4 regions of the Microbispora bryophytorum genome follow, and region 1 is predicted to be linked to each of the others. Evidence: riboswitches for the same ligand, from Rfam matches in the RefSeq annotation. Region 1 holds a riboswitch; each other region holds the start of a gene.
The links. A riboswitch is a leader RNA that binds a small molecule or an ion and turns the genes downstream of it on or off. The one in region 1 is predicted to bind cyclic di-AMP.

Region 1 (3,805 bases):
TGCAGCGGTTCGACGGAAGATCGTGGAAGGTGATCCCCGGCAGCCCGCCGTACGAGCTGAAGGCCGTGACCGCCACCTCGGACAGGGACGTATGGGTCTTCGGCCCGGGCAAGGCCGCTCGGTGGAACGGCCGCGCGTGGACCACCGCCTCGCTCGGCGGCGGCTTCGCCGCGACGGACGCCGACGGAACGGGCGCGAAGGACGTCTGGGCGGTCGCCGAGTCCTCGGCCTCGGCCAGGCACTGGAACGGGTCCTCGTGGAAGAGCGTCCGGCTGCCGGCCCGCGCCGCCGCCGTCGACGCGTACAGGGCCGGTGACGTCTGGGCGGCGGGGACCAAGGGCGACCGCCCCGCCATCATGCGGTGGAACGGAAGGTCCTGGGCGGCGGTGCCCACCCCCGCGATCACGCTTCCCGCTCCCGGCGCCGCCGCCGTCCTCAACGACATCGCCGTCGTGAACCCCGGCAACGTGTGGGCCGTCGGCGGCGTCAGCTGGGAGGGCGCCGACGACGAGGGGGACGACGTGACCTACAGCCGCACCCTGGTCATGCACTGGAACGGCCGCTCATGGACCACCTCGATCGGCGCCGGCAACGCGCAGCCCTACACGGAGGTCGAGCCCGACGGCAAGGGCGGCGTGTGGATCGTGCAGAGCAACTGGAACTCCACTCTGTGGCACGTCACGGATTCGACGTGGCGCAGCGCCCCGGTTCCCCGGAAGGCCGGCACCGACGCCGTCCTGTTCTCGATCGCGCGCAGGCCCGGGACGACGACGCTGTGGGGCGCGGGCTTCACCGTGCCGCAGGGCGACCCCGACGACCCCTCGGCCGACGGCACGCTCTGGCGTACGCGGTAAAGCGGTAAAGGCGAACACGTCATCCCCGCGAGCCGGTCGCGGACCAGGCGCGCGCCCTGGTGGCCCGCAGGACACTCGGCGAGTGTGACGAGCGTCACACTCGCCTTCCACAGCCGCCCTGGCCTGCGGTTTTATTGATTTCATCCCCTTTGTGCGATCTTTATCCTTTTCATACTCTTTGCACCAATATGGGGCTCTTGGTAGTTTCCTTGCCCAACGACCGGGTCCACGTGCCGCTGTCAGGAGACCGGCCCGGTCGTGGTTCGAAACGACCATCCACTGTCACCGGCCGCCCCGCCCTCTCCGCCCCCCTGGGCGCCGGTGACGCCGAGTCCGCGCCGGCAAGGAGGCGCGGAGCCGGGGAACCAATCGACCTTCGGTGAAGGTCCGGGGTGAATCGGCGCGCCAGCGCCGTAGGGCGACTTCCCTGCCCGAATCCGTCAGCTAACCCGGTAGGCGCAAGCGGAAGACCCTAGGGAGAGATCCCCTGTTCACCAACTCCACCCCTCTGCTCCGCATTGCCTGCGTCACTATCAGTAGCGCAGCGCTCACCGCCTCCGTAGGGGCATTGAGCGCACTGCCCGCGGCCGCCGCGTCTGCGGCGGTGACAGTCCCGCCCTCGGCCGCCCCGGCGATCGTTCCTCCCGAGCCCCCCGCTACGGCGACCACCCTGTACGACGGCGCGGCTCCCGCGCCGGCCGCGGCGGAGGCCTCCGCGAACAGGAAGCTCACCAGGTCGGCCCTCCGGCAGGAGAAGGCCGAGCACGCCGTCGAGGTGGCGAAGAAGCAGCTCGGCGATCCGTACGTGTGGGGCGCCACGGGCCCACGGGCGTTCGACTGCTCCGGGCTGGTCCAGTTCGCCTGGCGCAAGGCGGGCGTCAAGCTCCCGCGTACGACGTGGTCGATGCTCAGCGCCGCAAAGAAGAGGGTCTCCCTGGCGCACCTCAAGCCTGGCGACCTCATCTTCACCAGCGGCGGCGGCCACGTGGGCATGTACGTGGGGCACAAGAAGGTGATCAGCGCCCCCCACAGCGGCGCGGTGGTCAACATCGACAAGCTCGACGGTTACTGGAGGAGCAGCTTCCTCGCCGCCGTACGCCCCGGCGTCTGAGCCGGGCCGTGGAGACCTCCTCGGCGAGATGGTGCTCGATGCGTCGCCCGCGTCGCCGAATCAGGATGCCCGGGCGTCCGCGGCGGGCTTGAGCACTTCCCTGCACCAGGTGCGGAAGTCCGTCGACGTGGGCGCGGCGATCGCCCAGTCCGCGTCGTAGATGCCGTGGTCCTGTGCGGCGAACGCCTCGGTCAGATCCTTGACCGCCTGGTCGCCGGCGCCTCGGGAGCGCAGGAACGACGCGTAGTCGTCCAGGCTCACGCGACGGTAGGCGACCGGGCGCCCGAGTTCCCGGCCGATCACCTCGGCCATGCCGTCGGGGGTGATCCGGCCGGGGCCGAACACGGGGAGGTTCTCCTGCCCGGTCCAGGACAGATCGGTGAGCAGATCGGCGGCCACGCCCGCAATGTCCCGCGTCGCGATCGATGCCAGCGGCAGGTCACCCGCACAGGTCAGGGAGAACGCGCCCTGCCCGAGGATCGCGTCGAGCTGCCCGAGGAGGTTCTCCATGTAGAAGGGCATGGACAACGCCCGGTAGGCCGCACCGGACCTGCCGAGTTCGGCGTCCATCGCGAAGGCCGCCGACAGGACGCCGGCCGGGGCCGGCCAGCCGTGCCCGGCGCTGGAGACCCCGACGACGTGGCCGACGTCGTGGCGGGCGACGGCGTCGGCGCCCGCCCGGGCGAAACGCAGATAGTGCTCCTCGGCGCTCGGGGCCGCCGGGTTCGGCGGGACGAGCCAGAACAGCGCTTCGGCCCCGGGCAGCGCCTTGTCGAGCACGGCCGGATCGTCGTGGGAGCCCTCGATGGTCTCGACCCGCTCGCGGACCGTGTCGTCCAGACGCGAGGCGTCGCGGACGACGACCCGTAGCTCCTCGTCCTGGTCGAGCAGCCGGCGGACCAGCCGGCTGCCGATCTGTCCTGTCGGTGTGGTGACGACGATCATCGGATCTCCTCTAACCTGAACCTGAATTCCGGTTCCGAATATAAAGACCATCGCCGCGCACCGTCAACTACAGTGGAATGACCATGACCGCTCCCGAACGTTCGCTGCGCGCCGACGCCCGGCGCAACCGCGAAGCCGTCCTCGACGCCGCCGGTGAGCTGTTCGCCCGGCGCGGCGACGCCGTACAGATGGACGAGATCGCCGAGCGCGCGGGCCTCGGTGTCGGCACCCTCTACCGGCACTTCGCCGACAAGCAGGCGCTACTCGCGGCGATCATCGGCCGCCGGTTCGAGGCGATGGCCACCCTCGCCCGCGCCGCCGACGAGGCCGAGGATCCCTGGACGGCGTTCGAGACGCTGCTCTACGGCTACCTGGAGTCCGCACAGGCCGACGCCGCGTTCCGCTTCGCGCTCCTCGGCCCGGAAGAGCCGCGCTGGAACGACATCGCCACGGAGAAGACGGATTTCTCGGCGATCACCGAACGCATCGTGCGGCGCGCCGTCGACGCCGGCCGCCTGCGCGAAGACTTCCGCGCCGACGACTTCGTCCTCATCACCCGTGGCGCCATGGCGAACATGACCGACGCCGCCGGCTGGCGCAGACACGTCACGCTTGTGCTCGAAGGCATCCGCCGCCCCGAACGCTGAAGTCCCCTCAGGGCCGTCGTCAGCGGGCGAACTTCTCGATGGCGGCCGGGCTGACCGGAGTGAAGAAGTTGACGAGGTTGCCGTCGGGGTCGGACAGCAGGAGCGACCGGTTGCCCCAGGGCATCGTGGTGGGCTCCTGGACGAACTCCTCGACGAAGCCGGACAGGTTCCGATACACGCCGTCCACGTCGTCGACGAGGAACTCGATGATCACGCGCTGGTCGCCGGCCGGCCGGGCGGCGCCGGAG
Region 2 (3,805 bases), on a different contig from region 1:
GCCGTACGGTGCTGCGCGACGGGCGGCAGGTGGCGCTGGGCCGCAAGGAGTTCGACGTGCTGCACGAGCTCATGCGCGCCGGCGGAGGGCTGGTGACCTCGGCCCTGCTGCGCGCGAACGTGTGGGACGAGCACGCCGACGCCGGCACGGGCGTGCTGCGCGTCACGATCACCTCGCTGCGCCGCAAGCTGGGCGAGCCCGCGGTGATCGAGAACGTGCCGGGCCGGGGGTATCGGCTGTGACCCGCGTCCTGTCCTCGTGGCGCAGGCTCGGCCTGCGCATGCGGCTCACCCTGCTGTACGGCGGGCTGTTCTTCCTGGCGGGGTCGGTGCTGCTGTGGTTCACCCAGCTGCTGACCGCGCGGGCGCTCAACCAGCGGTTCGTGGTGGCGGTGGCGTCGAAGGTGACCGGTGCCCCCAGTGTCAACGGCGGTGCCGTGCTGGGGGGCAAGTTGCCCGACAGCGACGTGCTCGCGCAGCGGGTGCGCACCAACGTCGAGCAGGGGGCGGCCGACGCGCTGAGCGACGTGCTCAGGTCGTCGATGATCGTCATGATCCTGGTGGGGGCCGTCGCGGTGGTGCTGGGCTACCTGGTGGCCGACCGCGCGCTGCGCCCGCTGGACCGGGTGACCGAGACCGCGCAGCGGCTGTCGGAGAGCACGCTGCACGAGCGGATCGGGCTGCGCGGGCCGCAGGACGAGATCAAGCGGCTCGCCGACACCTTCGACGCGATGCTCGACCGGCTGCACCGCGTGTTCGACGCGCAGCGCCGGTTCATCGCCAACGCCTCCCACGAGCTGCGCACCCCGCTGGCGGTCAACCGTACGGTCCTGGAGGTGTCGCTGGAGGAACCGGCGGCGTCGGAGGACCTCAAGGCGCTGGCCCGCGCGCTGCTCGGCACCAACGCGAGGTACGAGCGGCTGATCGAGGGCCTGCTCATGCTGGCGCAGTCGGAGCAGGAGCCGACGGCCCGCAAGCCGGTCGACCTGCGGCAGGTCGTCCGTACGGCGATGGAGCAGATCGACCTGCAGCCGCGCCGCAGGAAGGTGGTCGTCCACGAGGACCTGAGCCCGGCGGTCGCGCACGGCGACCCGCTGTTCCTCGAACGCTGCCTGGTCAACCTGCTGGAAAACGCGATCAAGTACAACGTGCGGGACGGGGAGGTCTGGGTCCGGTTGCGGGAGGAGGAGGCCGGGGTGAGCGTGACGGTGGAGAACACCGGGCCCCTGGTCCCGCCGTACGAGGTGGACGACCTGTTCGAGCCGTTCCGCCGGCTCGGCGGCGACCGCGTCCGCTCCGCCCGGGGGTCGGGGCTGGGCCTGTCCATCGTCCGGGCCATCGCCGTGGCGCACGGCGGCGAGGTGGAGGCGCTCGCCCGGCCGGAGGGCGGCCTGGCGGTGACCGTACGACTGCCCGGTCAGCCCGGATCCTCCTGCCGCCGGTGATCACCGGCGGGCCCTTTACCCCCAAGTGCGAGGTCTGCTGCCTACTGCCCGGTAAAATCTGGGTTGTTCTAACTTGACCGGTTTGACCTGGTCTATTACGTTTTAGGCAACTCGGGGGCACTTGCTCATCTCAATGGTCAAGAAGCCCTCCTCAGACCGACGCGACCGGCCGATCCCGGCCGGTCGCCCGGCCGCCGAGTCCGCGTCCGCGCGGAGCCGGGGACCCACCTCTCCTGGGGTGAATCGGCATACGTGCCGTAGGGCGACTTCCAGCCCGAACCCGTCAGCTAACCCGGTAGGCGGCATGGAAGCAAGGGAGTACGCCCCACCATGCACGTCGTCAACACCTGTCTTCGCGCTGCCCTCGCGGGCGGGGTCCTCGCCTCGGCCGTGCTGATCGCCTCACCGGCCGCGCACGCGGACAACCCGGCCACCGGCAAGGGCCCGGCGGTCGCGAAGTCCACGTCCGAGATCGCCTCCACGCTGCCCAGGATCAGCGCGGCCGACGTGCTGACCCTGGCCAGGAGCCAGATCGGGATCAGTGAGAACGCCAAGGGCGGCGGGACCAAGTTCCAGGAGTGGTACATGTCCACGCCCCGCGCCCGCGAGACCCTCGCCCGCGACGGCGGCACACTGAAGGGCTACCTCAACGCGGCCTGGTGCGACATGTTCGTCTCGTGGGTGGGACAGCAGCTCGGCATCGCTCCGGTCATGGGCTCCGACGCCTACACCGTGGAGCACGCACGCTGGTTCGCCGAACACGGCCGCTGGGGCCACACCCCCAAGCCGGGCGCGGTGGTGTTCTTCAACTGGAACGGCAGCAAGGACATCGACGACATCGAGCACGTGGGGTTCGTCGTCAAGGACAACGACGACGGCACTATCCAGACGATCGAGGGCAACACCGGCGACGGCGGCGCCGTCGAGGCCCGTACCCGTCCTACCTGGCAGGTGGCCGGATACGGCTACCCGGTGTATCCCGGGGACACCTCCGCCTCCTCCTGACAGGCGACGCCCGAAGCGCGCCGGTGATCCCGGCGCGCTTCGGGCGTCCCCGCCGAGGGCGCCGGGCCTTGATCACATTGACCTGTGCGGTCGTGAGCTGCGAGCCTGGCGGCATGCACGCGTTCGACGTCCTCGGCGATCCGGTGCGCCGCCGGATCCTGGAACTGCTCGCCGAGGGCGAGCGCTCCGCCGGGGAGATCGGCTCCATCGTGCAGGAGGAGTTCGGGATCTCCCAGCCCGGGGTGTCACAGCACCTGCGCGTGCTGAGGGAGAGCGGCTTCGCGACGGTCCGGGCCGAGGGCACCCGGCGCCTGTACACCGTCGACCTCGCGCCGCTGCGCGAAGTCGACACCTGGCTCGACCACTTCCGCCGCTTCTGGAACCAGCGCCTGGACGCCCTGGGCACCGAACTCGCCCGCGGGAAGCGGGAGCGCCGCCTGCAGGACGACGCCCGTCCGTGATCGCGCGCCACCTGACCCGTGCCGGGCACTCGCCGCTCGCATTCGGCGTCCTCCTCCCCCTGGCTCGGCACCGGAGTGTTCCCCGCCTGCCGCACGGAGCCTGGGGAATGATGCTGGTGTGCTGATCCGTATCGAGGCATCCAACCTGCCAGGGCGGGAATGCGGGCAGACACCCGATTTCCCCGGCTACCGCAACATCCATGTCGGCGTGCAGCGGCGCGGCCGCCGTGACGAACTGCTCGACCTGCATGCGGGAGACGCTTCCTCGGCGGTTTGGAAGCTGAAGGTGACCGCGGCCCGCAGGGAGACCGGATGGGATCTCCGGGGCCCATGTGTGCAGGGCAGGCCGGGCGCCCGGTTTGTGTACCTGTCGTGGGGCACTGTCGATGACGCCGGGGTGTTCGCGATGTTCCGGCGGGCGAAGCTGTCGTTCGACGGCATCCCCGGGGCCGTGATGGACGCCGCAGTGGGCAACGACCTGCTGGTGGCCCGGCTGGGGCTGACCGATTCTCGCGGTCAGCCGCTGTGCGCGGCGGTGCGCCCGCCGCTGGTGGAATGGTCCGCCCCCACCGTCTGACGGCGTGCCGTGCCCCGACAGGCAGTGAGGTCTCCGGTGGAGGACCTTTGGACCAAGAAGAACCTGAACACCGGAGACCTCGACGGCCCGGGTCAGGCGCCGACGTAGGCCGCGAGGTGCTGGCCGGTGAGGGTGGAGCGGGCGGCGACGAGGTCGGCCGGCGTGCCTTCGAAGACGATCCGGCCGCCGTCGTGACCGGCGCCGGGACCCAGATCGATGATCCAGTCGGCGTGTGCCATGACCGCCTGGTGGTGCTCGATCACGATGACCGACTTGCCGGAGTCGACCAGCCGGTCGAGCAGCCCGAGCAGCTGCTCG
Region 3 (3,805 bases), on a different contig from region 1:
GAGGAGCAGACGCTGCGCATCCTGCGCGCGTTCGACCCGGAGATCGGCGGGCTGGACGAGTTGCGGCCGCGGCTCGACCGCGCCCAGCACTGGGTGAACACGTACGTGCCCGCGGAGGAGCGCACGCAGGTGCGCGAGACGCCCGACAAGGAACTGCTCGACACGCTCGGCACGCAGGACCGCGAGTCGCTGCGCCTGCTGGCGGAGGGCCTCGGCGAGCACTGGTCGCTCGACGGGCTGACCACCCTCGTGTACGGCGTGCCGAAGGTGCAGGCCGGGCTCGACATGGACGCGAAGGCGGCCACGCCGGAGCTGAAGGCCGCGCAGCGCGCCTTCTTCGCCCTGCTCTACCGGCTGCTCGTCGGCAGCGACACCGGCCCGCGGCTGCCCACGCTGCTGCTGGCCGTGGGCCGCGACCGGGTGCGCGAGCTGATCGGTCACGCCTGATCGGTCAGACCTGATCGCTCGCGTCTGATCGGTCAGTCCCGATCTGCGGCGTCCCATCTCCGGCGCGCGAACGGGCCGGACGGCATGGCCGTCCGGCCTCAGCCGGCTTCGCGACGTCCCGGAGCCGGGCCCGTCGGCGCCCGCCACGCCCCAGCCGAGCGCGTACGTCTCCAGGTGCGGCATGGGCCCGCTGGCGCGGCGCTGGGCCGAATTCCACGTGGAGGATTGTCGAGGCGGCCCGGGAGGTGTGCGACCGGTGCTCTCACTCCGAACCTTGACGACCTTCAGTGGAGGCGTTTACCTTCCCTGAAGGGTGGGCCGACGAAAGCATCGTCGTGGGGGAGGGCGGACGATGAGTATTCCCGAGGTCGTCTACCGAGGTGACAGTCGCGCCTCGGACCTTGAGCGTGCCGGTCTCACCGAAGAGGATCTGCTTCTCCTCGCGGAGCTGGCCAAGGGTGTGACCGCCGACCGGGTGGGCCGCAGTCTCGACGTCAGCGGGCGCACCGTGCGGCGCCGGCTGCGGTGCATCTGCGACCGGATCGGCGTCGCGACCGCGATCGAGGCCGTCGCCTGGGCGGCACGCCGCCGCCTCATCTGACCTTCTCGACGGCAGGCCGCCGAGGGGGGCTCAGTCGGCGACGCGCACCGCTCCCGCGAACGGCCGTCCGGCGATCTTCGCGATGTGGACGACGTCTCCCGTGCGCGGCGCGTGGATCATGTAGCCGTTGCCGATGTAGATGCCGACGTGGTGCAGGTCGGAGTAGAAGAACACCAGGTCGCCGGGGCGGAGCTGGTCACGGGGGATGTGCGTGCCGGCCGTCCACTGGTTGCCGGTGTAGTGGGGCAGGCTGATGCCGACGGACTGGTAGGCCGCCATGACCAGGCCGGAGCAGTCGAAGGAGCCGGGGCCCTCGGCGCCCCACACGTACGGCTTGAGCTGCTGCCCGAGAGCCCAGCGCGCCGCCTGGGCGGCCTTGCCGTCGCCGATGATGGGGAACGCCGTCCTGCTGCGCGTCTCGCTGCCGATCGTCTGGGAGACCTGCCGGTAGAGGCTGCTCTCGGTCTTCTTGATCAGCTTGGTGATCTTGTCGCGTCGCGAGTCCAGCCCGCTGAGGAGCTTCTTGACCTCGGCCTGCCGGGCGGAGGCGCTCTCCCTGGCCCGTGCGGCGGCGTCCATGGCCTTGGTGACCTCGGCGACCTCCTGGCTCTCCCGCAGCTCCAGCGCGTACGTCGTGGAGGCCTGGTCCAGGTATCGCCGGGGGTCGGCGTCGCTGTCGATGAGCACCAGCGCGTTGCCGAGCCCGTTGGTCATGTAGGAGTGCTGCGCGAGGGCGCTCGCCTTCTGCCGGCGGACCGCGAGCTCGGCCTCGCTCTTGGCGAGGTTCTTCTTGGCGAGGTCGGCGGACCGCTCGGCCGTCTTCAGGCGCACGCGCTCGCCGTTGTACTGCTCGCTGAGGGTCTCGATCTCGGTGTAGAGGTCCTCGACCTGGGCCGTGAGTTCCTTGAGGCTCGGCTTGGGGTCGGCGGTGGCGCTGACCACCGGCGCGCCGAACGTGATCGCGCTGATCGCGACGCCGACGAACGCCAGACGGCGGATGGCACCCGGACCGGCCGTGCCGGATCCGGACTGTCGGCCGCGAGCGTGCCTGCCCGCCTGCCGTCCTCCACGCGTGCGCAACCGAGCTCCTCTCCCACGTGTGCCCCGCGGCGGGCCCGTCGTCGCGACGGGCCGTACGGCGGGGCACTGCTGAGCGCCTACCGGGTTAGCTGACGGGTTCGGGCCGGAGTAGCCCTACCTTGTGGATTCACCCCTTGACGATCCGGGATCGAACCGATCCTGATCCTGCAGTTGGGTCCCCGGCTCCCCTTCGCACTGGGTGCTTCGAGGATTCGGCGTCCGGTCGCCATGAGCGCTCACGAAGACCGGCATCGTCGCTGGACGATAGTGCACCGCGAGTTCTTGCTCAACCAGAACTCCGAAACTCGTCTACGTTTGACAACCAAATGATCACGGTCGGGTCACGGGATCGGTAGTGATACGTCCCTGTTCACCTGCGTTTCGAGTGATCTGTGAGTTTCGATGGGTGGTCTGGGCTGGTGGAAAAACTGGGACGAACCCGGATGGCACCTCGGGCGGCGGTCATGCATCCGTCCGTATCCTGGCGGCTACGGACCGTCAAACCTCATGTCGGGTATGGCGTTTGGGAATGACCGTTATTCGTTCGGGATGCTCCGTGCCGACCGTGTGGGATCGGCCGCGCTCCGGCTAGGCTGGCCGGTCATGGAGCAGGTCGCCGCGCAGACATCCAGTGGATCGAGTGCCACGGCCGTGACGGTGCGCCGAGCCAGGACGCCGGACGTCCGGGCGATCAGGCGCCTCGTCGACGCGTACTCGGGTGTGGGTTCCCGCCTGCTCAAGAAGAGCACGGTCACGCTGTACGAGGACGTCCAGGAGTTCTGGGTGGCCGAGAGGGGCGGGCAGGTCGTCGGCTGCGGCGCGCTGCACGTGCTGTGGGAGGACCTGGCCGAGATCAGGACCGTCGCGGTGGACCCCGCGGCGCGCGGCGGGGGCATCGGCCACCGGATCGTCGGCGCGCTCATCGAGACCGCCAGGGACCTCGGCGTGCGGCGGGTTTTCTGCCTCACGTTCGCGGTGGAGTTCTTCGCCAGGCACGGCTTCAGGCCCATCCAGGGCACCCCCGTCTCCCCGGAGGTGTACGCGGAACTGCTCGCGTCGTACGACGAGGGCGTCGCGGAGTTTCTCGACCTGGAGCACGTCAAGCCGAACACGCTGGGGAACACCCGGATGTTGCTGCACATCGACCGTCATTGACCCCTTTGTCGATCATTGATCGCTGATCTTGACGATGGTTGTCGGCTGCTGCAAAGGTGACTGTTGATACACCTGTCGCTACTTTTGGCAATATCAGCGTGTGCTAGGGACGTGCGGCGCATGCGTCTTCGAAACGAGGTGACACGGTGAGCACCGGACAGCCGCCGTACCCCCAGGACGAGTCGGACGGAACGCCACCGCCCTCATCGAACGCCGGGTACGGCACGGACAGACAGCCCCAGGACTATGACCCCGACGTCACGGTCGTGAGCAATCGCCACTCGGGACAGCACACGGGTCCCCAGCAGCCGCCCGGCTACGACCCCGCCCAGGGCGGCTACGGCCAGCAGGGTTACGCCCAGCAGGGCCAGCAGCAGTACGGCCAGCAGGGGTACGGTCAGCCCGCCCCGCAGCAGGGCTACGGCCAGGAGGCCGCCCAGCAGCAGGGCTACGGCGCCCAGCAGGGCCAGCAGCAGTACGGCCAGCAGGGCTATGGCGCCCAGCAGGGCCAGCAGGGTCAGC
Region 4 (3,805 bases), on a different contig from region 1:
CAGGCCGTCGGCGGTCAGCCCGAGAACCTCCCGCAGCGCCGGGCCGATCCCCTCGCGCAGCGTGGCGCGGTAGAGGGCGACCAGCCTCCGCTCACCGAACCGGGCCGCGATGTAGCGGCAGGCGAGCCACGCCTCCTCGTACGCCTGCGCGGGTCTGGCGGCGAAGTCGGCGGGCCCTGGCAGGGCGTTCAGCGCCGCCCTCCCGGCGGTCCCGTCGGCGGCCCCGTCCGCGGTCCCGTCGGCGGCCTCGTCGGTGGCCCCGTCGGCGGCGACGTCGGCGGCGAGTTCGGCGGCGATCGTGCGGACCGGCAGTCCGCTGTCCAGATAGCCCACGTAGTCGGCGAAGCCTTCCTTGAGCCACATCGGCACCGTCGGGGGGCCGGCGGTCGCGACGTGCGTCAGCTCATGGGTCACGACGACCATGCGGCCGGTCGCGGACAGGCGGGCGAACGCCGCCGGCTGCACGATCACGCGGCCGCCGGTGGCGACGGCCGCCAGATCGTCCACCTTCGCCGGCGCGGCCAGCACGGCGGCCTGCTCCTCGGTGCGCGGCACGAGGACCACCGCGCCGCCGTACCCGCCCCAGACCCTCGTGACCGTGCGGCCCGCGCGATCGGCCAGCGCCGCGATCTCGGCGACCAACCGCCGGGGCGACCCCACGACGACGGCGCGCTCGCCGCGGGCGACGGAGGCGCCGATCCACATGCCCGGTCGCTCCCGCACGGCGGCCCGGGCGTCCAGCCGCGGGGCGAGCAGCGGGTCGGGCGGGGCCGCGGCGGCGGACCCGGCGAGCAGCGCGGCCAGCGCGGCGGCCACGGCCGCGATCCGGCGGCGGGGAAGGACCCCGCGGGGCGGAACTTCGGGCCGGCGCCGACCGGCCGCGGCGCGCACGCTCGGCACGCCCACAGGCACGGGCACGGGCACGCCCACAGGCATGGGCACGGGCACAGGCACGGGCACAGGCACAGGCACAGGCACAGGCACGGGCACGGGCACGCCGCTCGTGGCAGTCACGCCGTGCATGCTAACCGGCACGTGCCACGGCCCCGTCCACCTCGGCGAGGTGGACGGGGCCGCGAGGACGGCGCCGGTCGAGGGGGCTGGTGACCGGTGCCCGTCAGACGCCCGGACGGACGGCACCCACGAAGGTGCTCCTCCGATAGGCGTCCAGCTTGTCGATCCGCACCCGGGTGCCGGTGTGCGGAGCGTGGATCATCTTGCCGTGCCCGACGTACATGCCGACGTGGCCGCCGCCGCTGGTGAAGATCAGGTCACCGGGCTCGAAGTGACCCCAGGACACCTTCTTCCTGACCGCGCCGCGAATGGACCACGTCGTGCGCGGCAGCCGTACGCCAGCCCTGCGCCAGGCGTACTGGACCAGGCCCGAGCAGTCGAACGCGCCCGGTCCCGTCGCTCCGTAGCGGTAGGGGTCGCCGATCTGCTTTTCCGCGACCTTCACCGCGCGCAGGCCCTTGGCCCGCTGGAGCGAGGCCCTGCTGATCTTCCGCTTGGCGGTGGTCTTCTTGGTCTGCCGCTTCTTCGCGGCGGCCTTGCGGGCGGCGGCGTCCGCGCTCTTCTCGGTGCCCGTCTTCGTAGCCGTCTTCTTGGCTGGGGCCGTCTTGACGACTGTGACCGTCACCGTGTCGGCCGCCGCCGGATGTACTCCGGCGGCCCCTACGGATGCCGTCAAAGCAGCACCACCAAGGGCAATTCGGGCAAGACGGGACAGACTAGCGGGGGTGGTAGACAGGATCTCTCCTCGGGTCTTCCGCTCACGCCTACCGGGTTAGCTGACGGGTTCGGGCGGGGAAGTCGCCCTACGGCGCGCGATGCGCCGATTCACCCCGGACCTTCGCGTGAAGGTCGATGGTTCCCCGGCTCCGTGCCTCCTGACTGCACGGACTCGGCAGGCCACCGGCGCCGGAGGATCCCGCGAAGGGGAGGGTGATGAAGGGCGCCGATGACGGTGGATGACTGCGCGACCCGGCCGGCCGGACCGGGTGCGCCGCGGCGAGGCGTGCTCGCCGCGGCCCAGAAGCTACCCAGGACCCGCCGCATTCGGCAAAGTCCTCCCGCCGGATAAAGATCAGATAACGAAGGCCGCCGAGAAGAAAGCGCAGCGTACCCCGCACAGCAAACCGCTAATTGTGACTCTGCTCACAATCTCCACAACACCGGCTAAATCGGGTCACAGAAGCCCCAAAAGGCACAGAGATCACAGAGCCGGTCGAGCCCCTCAGGGGCGCACGGCTCCGATCGCGTGATACTCGGCGAGTGAGACAATCTTCACAACATCGCCGGTCTGCGGAGCGTGGACGACCTTGCCGTCGCCGGCGTAGATGCCGACGTGCCCGTACCCGGCGTGCCAGAGCAGGTCGCCCGGCTGGAGCTCGTCCAGCGAGACCCTGCGGCTCGCGCCCCAGGCCCACTGTTCGTAGCTGGTCCGGGGCAGCGTCACGCCCGCCGCCGCCCACGCGGCCTGCACGAGCCCCGAGCAGTCCCAGGAGGCCGGTCCGGTGCCCCCGTAACGGTAGGGCTTGCCGACCTGCTTGTAGGCGAACTGGAGGGCCGACAGCGCGTTGCCGGACGCCGGCCCGGTGTAGACGACGCCGGCGCTGTTGGGGTTGCCGGGGTTGAACGTCCCGAGCGAGCGCAGGAGCTTCATCTGCTCCCGGACGAGCTTGTCGACCTTCTCCTTCTCGCCGGCGAGCTCGCCCCTGACGTCGGTGGCCTCCTTGTAGACCACCTTGCTCTGGTCGCGGCGGTCCTTGAGGTCCTTGATGGCGCCCTCGTACTCCCTGAGCCGCCCGGCCCGCTCGGCCGACATGTGGTTGAGCGTGGCGAGGCCGCTGAGCATGGCGTCGGGGTTGGAGCTGTAGAAGACACCGCCCCACGAGCCCATATCGCCGACCTGGTAGCTGCTGACGGCCATCGAGACCAACCCGGAGCGCAGCGCCTCGACCCGGGTGTTCTGCTTCTTGTAGTCGTCGTTGATCGCGAGGTACTTCTGCCGCGACTTCTTCCACTTCTCGTTGGCCGCGTTGTAGCGGTCGACGAGCTTGTCGGCCTGCTCGTTGAGCTTGCTCAGCTTCGCCTTGGCCTGCGCGACCGTGGGCTTCGGATCCGCCTGCGCGCCCGTCACCGGCGTAAGCAGGATCACGGCGGCCAGACCGGCGGCCACCGGCACACGCCCTCGCACTGAGCCCCCTTGAGGATGAACCTCTTAGATCGACGAAACCTGCGGCGCGACTCTATCTAGGCGATCTTGAAGCTTCAACCTATTCGCAGGTATTCGCGACAGTCATCACTCCTCGTGACGGCGCGGGTCCGGAGCGCGCGTACGGCGTTTCAGCCCCGGCCGAGGCGGCGCAGCAACAGGAGCGAGGGCACCGGCCGGGCGCCCATGCGGCGCACCGACTCGGCCACCTCCCGGTCGGAGGAGGCCACGGCGATGGCCCGCCCCGGCGGCTCCGCCCGCACCAGCGTGCGGATGAGGTCGTCGGCGATCTCCCCCGGCGCGCTGAACATCACCCGCACCCCGCGCGGCGCGGACACCTGGACGGGCCCGTTCAGCTCGGCGCCGTCGAACACGCACGTCACCTCCGCCCGCGTCTGCACGGCGAGCCCGCCGAGCCCGGTCAGCAACCGGGCCCGCTGGTCGGCGAGGGTCAGCGACGGGTAACCGGTCTTGGTCACGTTGTAGCCGTCGACGATCAGATGCAGATGAGGGATGGCCAGGAGCTGATCGAGGAGCTGGGGATCGTCGTTGGCCAGTGCCCGCGCGGGCACGGCCGTCACTCCAGGC

Region 2: another riboswitch for cyclic di-AMP. It lies ahead of ACGFIB_RS18960 (CHAP domain-containing protein); the one in region 1 lies ahead of ACGFIB_RS05725 (C40 family peptidase).
Region 3: another riboswitch for cyclic di-AMP. It lies ahead of ACGFIB_RS30290 (C40 family peptidase); the one in region 1 lies ahead of ACGFIB_RS05725 (C40 family peptidase).
Region 4: another riboswitch for cyclic di-AMP. It lies ahead of ACGFIB_RS02180 (C40 family peptidase); the one in region 1 lies ahead of ACGFIB_RS05725 (C40 family peptidase).

Annotation. Positions count from the first base shown of each region.
Region 1 covers NZ_JBICTF010000002.1:187,397-191,201, forward strand. Annotated here, with positions in the region: gene ACGFIB_RS05720 (hypothetical protein) at 1-854, shown strand, start outside; cyclic di-AMP (ydaO/yuaA leader) riboswitch at 1,170-1,328, shown strand; gene ACGFIB_RS05725 (C40 family peptidase) at 1,459-1,965, shown strand; gene ACGFIB_RS05730 (NAD(P)H-binding protein) at 2,026-2,910, opposite strand; gene ACGFIB_RS05735 (TetR/AcrR family transcriptional regulator) at 2,994-3,557, shown strand; gene ACGFIB_RS05740 (VOC family protein) at 3,577-3,805, opposite strand, start outside.
Region 2 covers NZ_JBICTF010000005.1:332,973-336,777, reverse strand. Annotated here, with positions in the region: gene ACGFIB_RS18970 (response regulator transcription factor) at 1-242, shown strand, start outside; gene ACGFIB_RS18965 (sensor histidine kinase) at 239-1,444, shown strand; cyclic di-AMP (ydaO/yuaA leader) riboswitch at 1,627-1,760, shown strand; gene ACGFIB_RS18960 (CHAP domain-containing protein) at 1,775-2,449, shown strand; gene ACGFIB_RS18955 (ArsR/SmtB family transcription factor) at 2,563-2,910, shown strand; gene ACGFIB_RS18950 (DUF5990 family protein) at 3,029-3,487, shown strand; gene ACGFIB_RS18945 (ATP-binding cassette domain-containing protein) at 3,580-3,805, opposite strand, start outside.
Region 3 covers NZ_JBICTF010000011.1:3,320-7,124, reverse strand. Annotated here, with positions in the region: gene lysS (lysine--tRNA ligase) at 1-447, shown strand, start outside; gene ACGFIB_RS30295 (helix-turn-helix domain-containing protein) at 800-1,048, shown strand; gene ACGFIB_RS30290 (C40 family peptidase) at 1,079-2,128, opposite strand; cyclic di-AMP (ydaO/yuaA leader) riboswitch at 2,188-2,356, opposite strand; gene ACGFIB_RS30285 (amino-acid N-acetyltransferase) at 2,732-3,283, shown strand; gene ACGFIB_RS30280 (RDD family protein) at 3,430-3,805, shown strand, end outside.
Region 4 covers NZ_JBICTF010000001.1:475,601-479,405, forward strand. Annotated here, with positions in the region: gene ACGFIB_RS02175 (hypothetical protein) at 1-918, opposite strand, end outside; gene ACGFIB_RS02180 (C40 family peptidase) at 1,118-1,690, opposite strand; cyclic di-AMP (ydaO/yuaA leader) riboswitch at 1,765-1,919, opposite strand; gene ACGFIB_RS02185 (C40 family peptidase) at 2,237-3,199, opposite strand; gene ACGFIB_RS02190 (NYN domain-containing protein) at 3,349-3,805, opposite strand, start outside.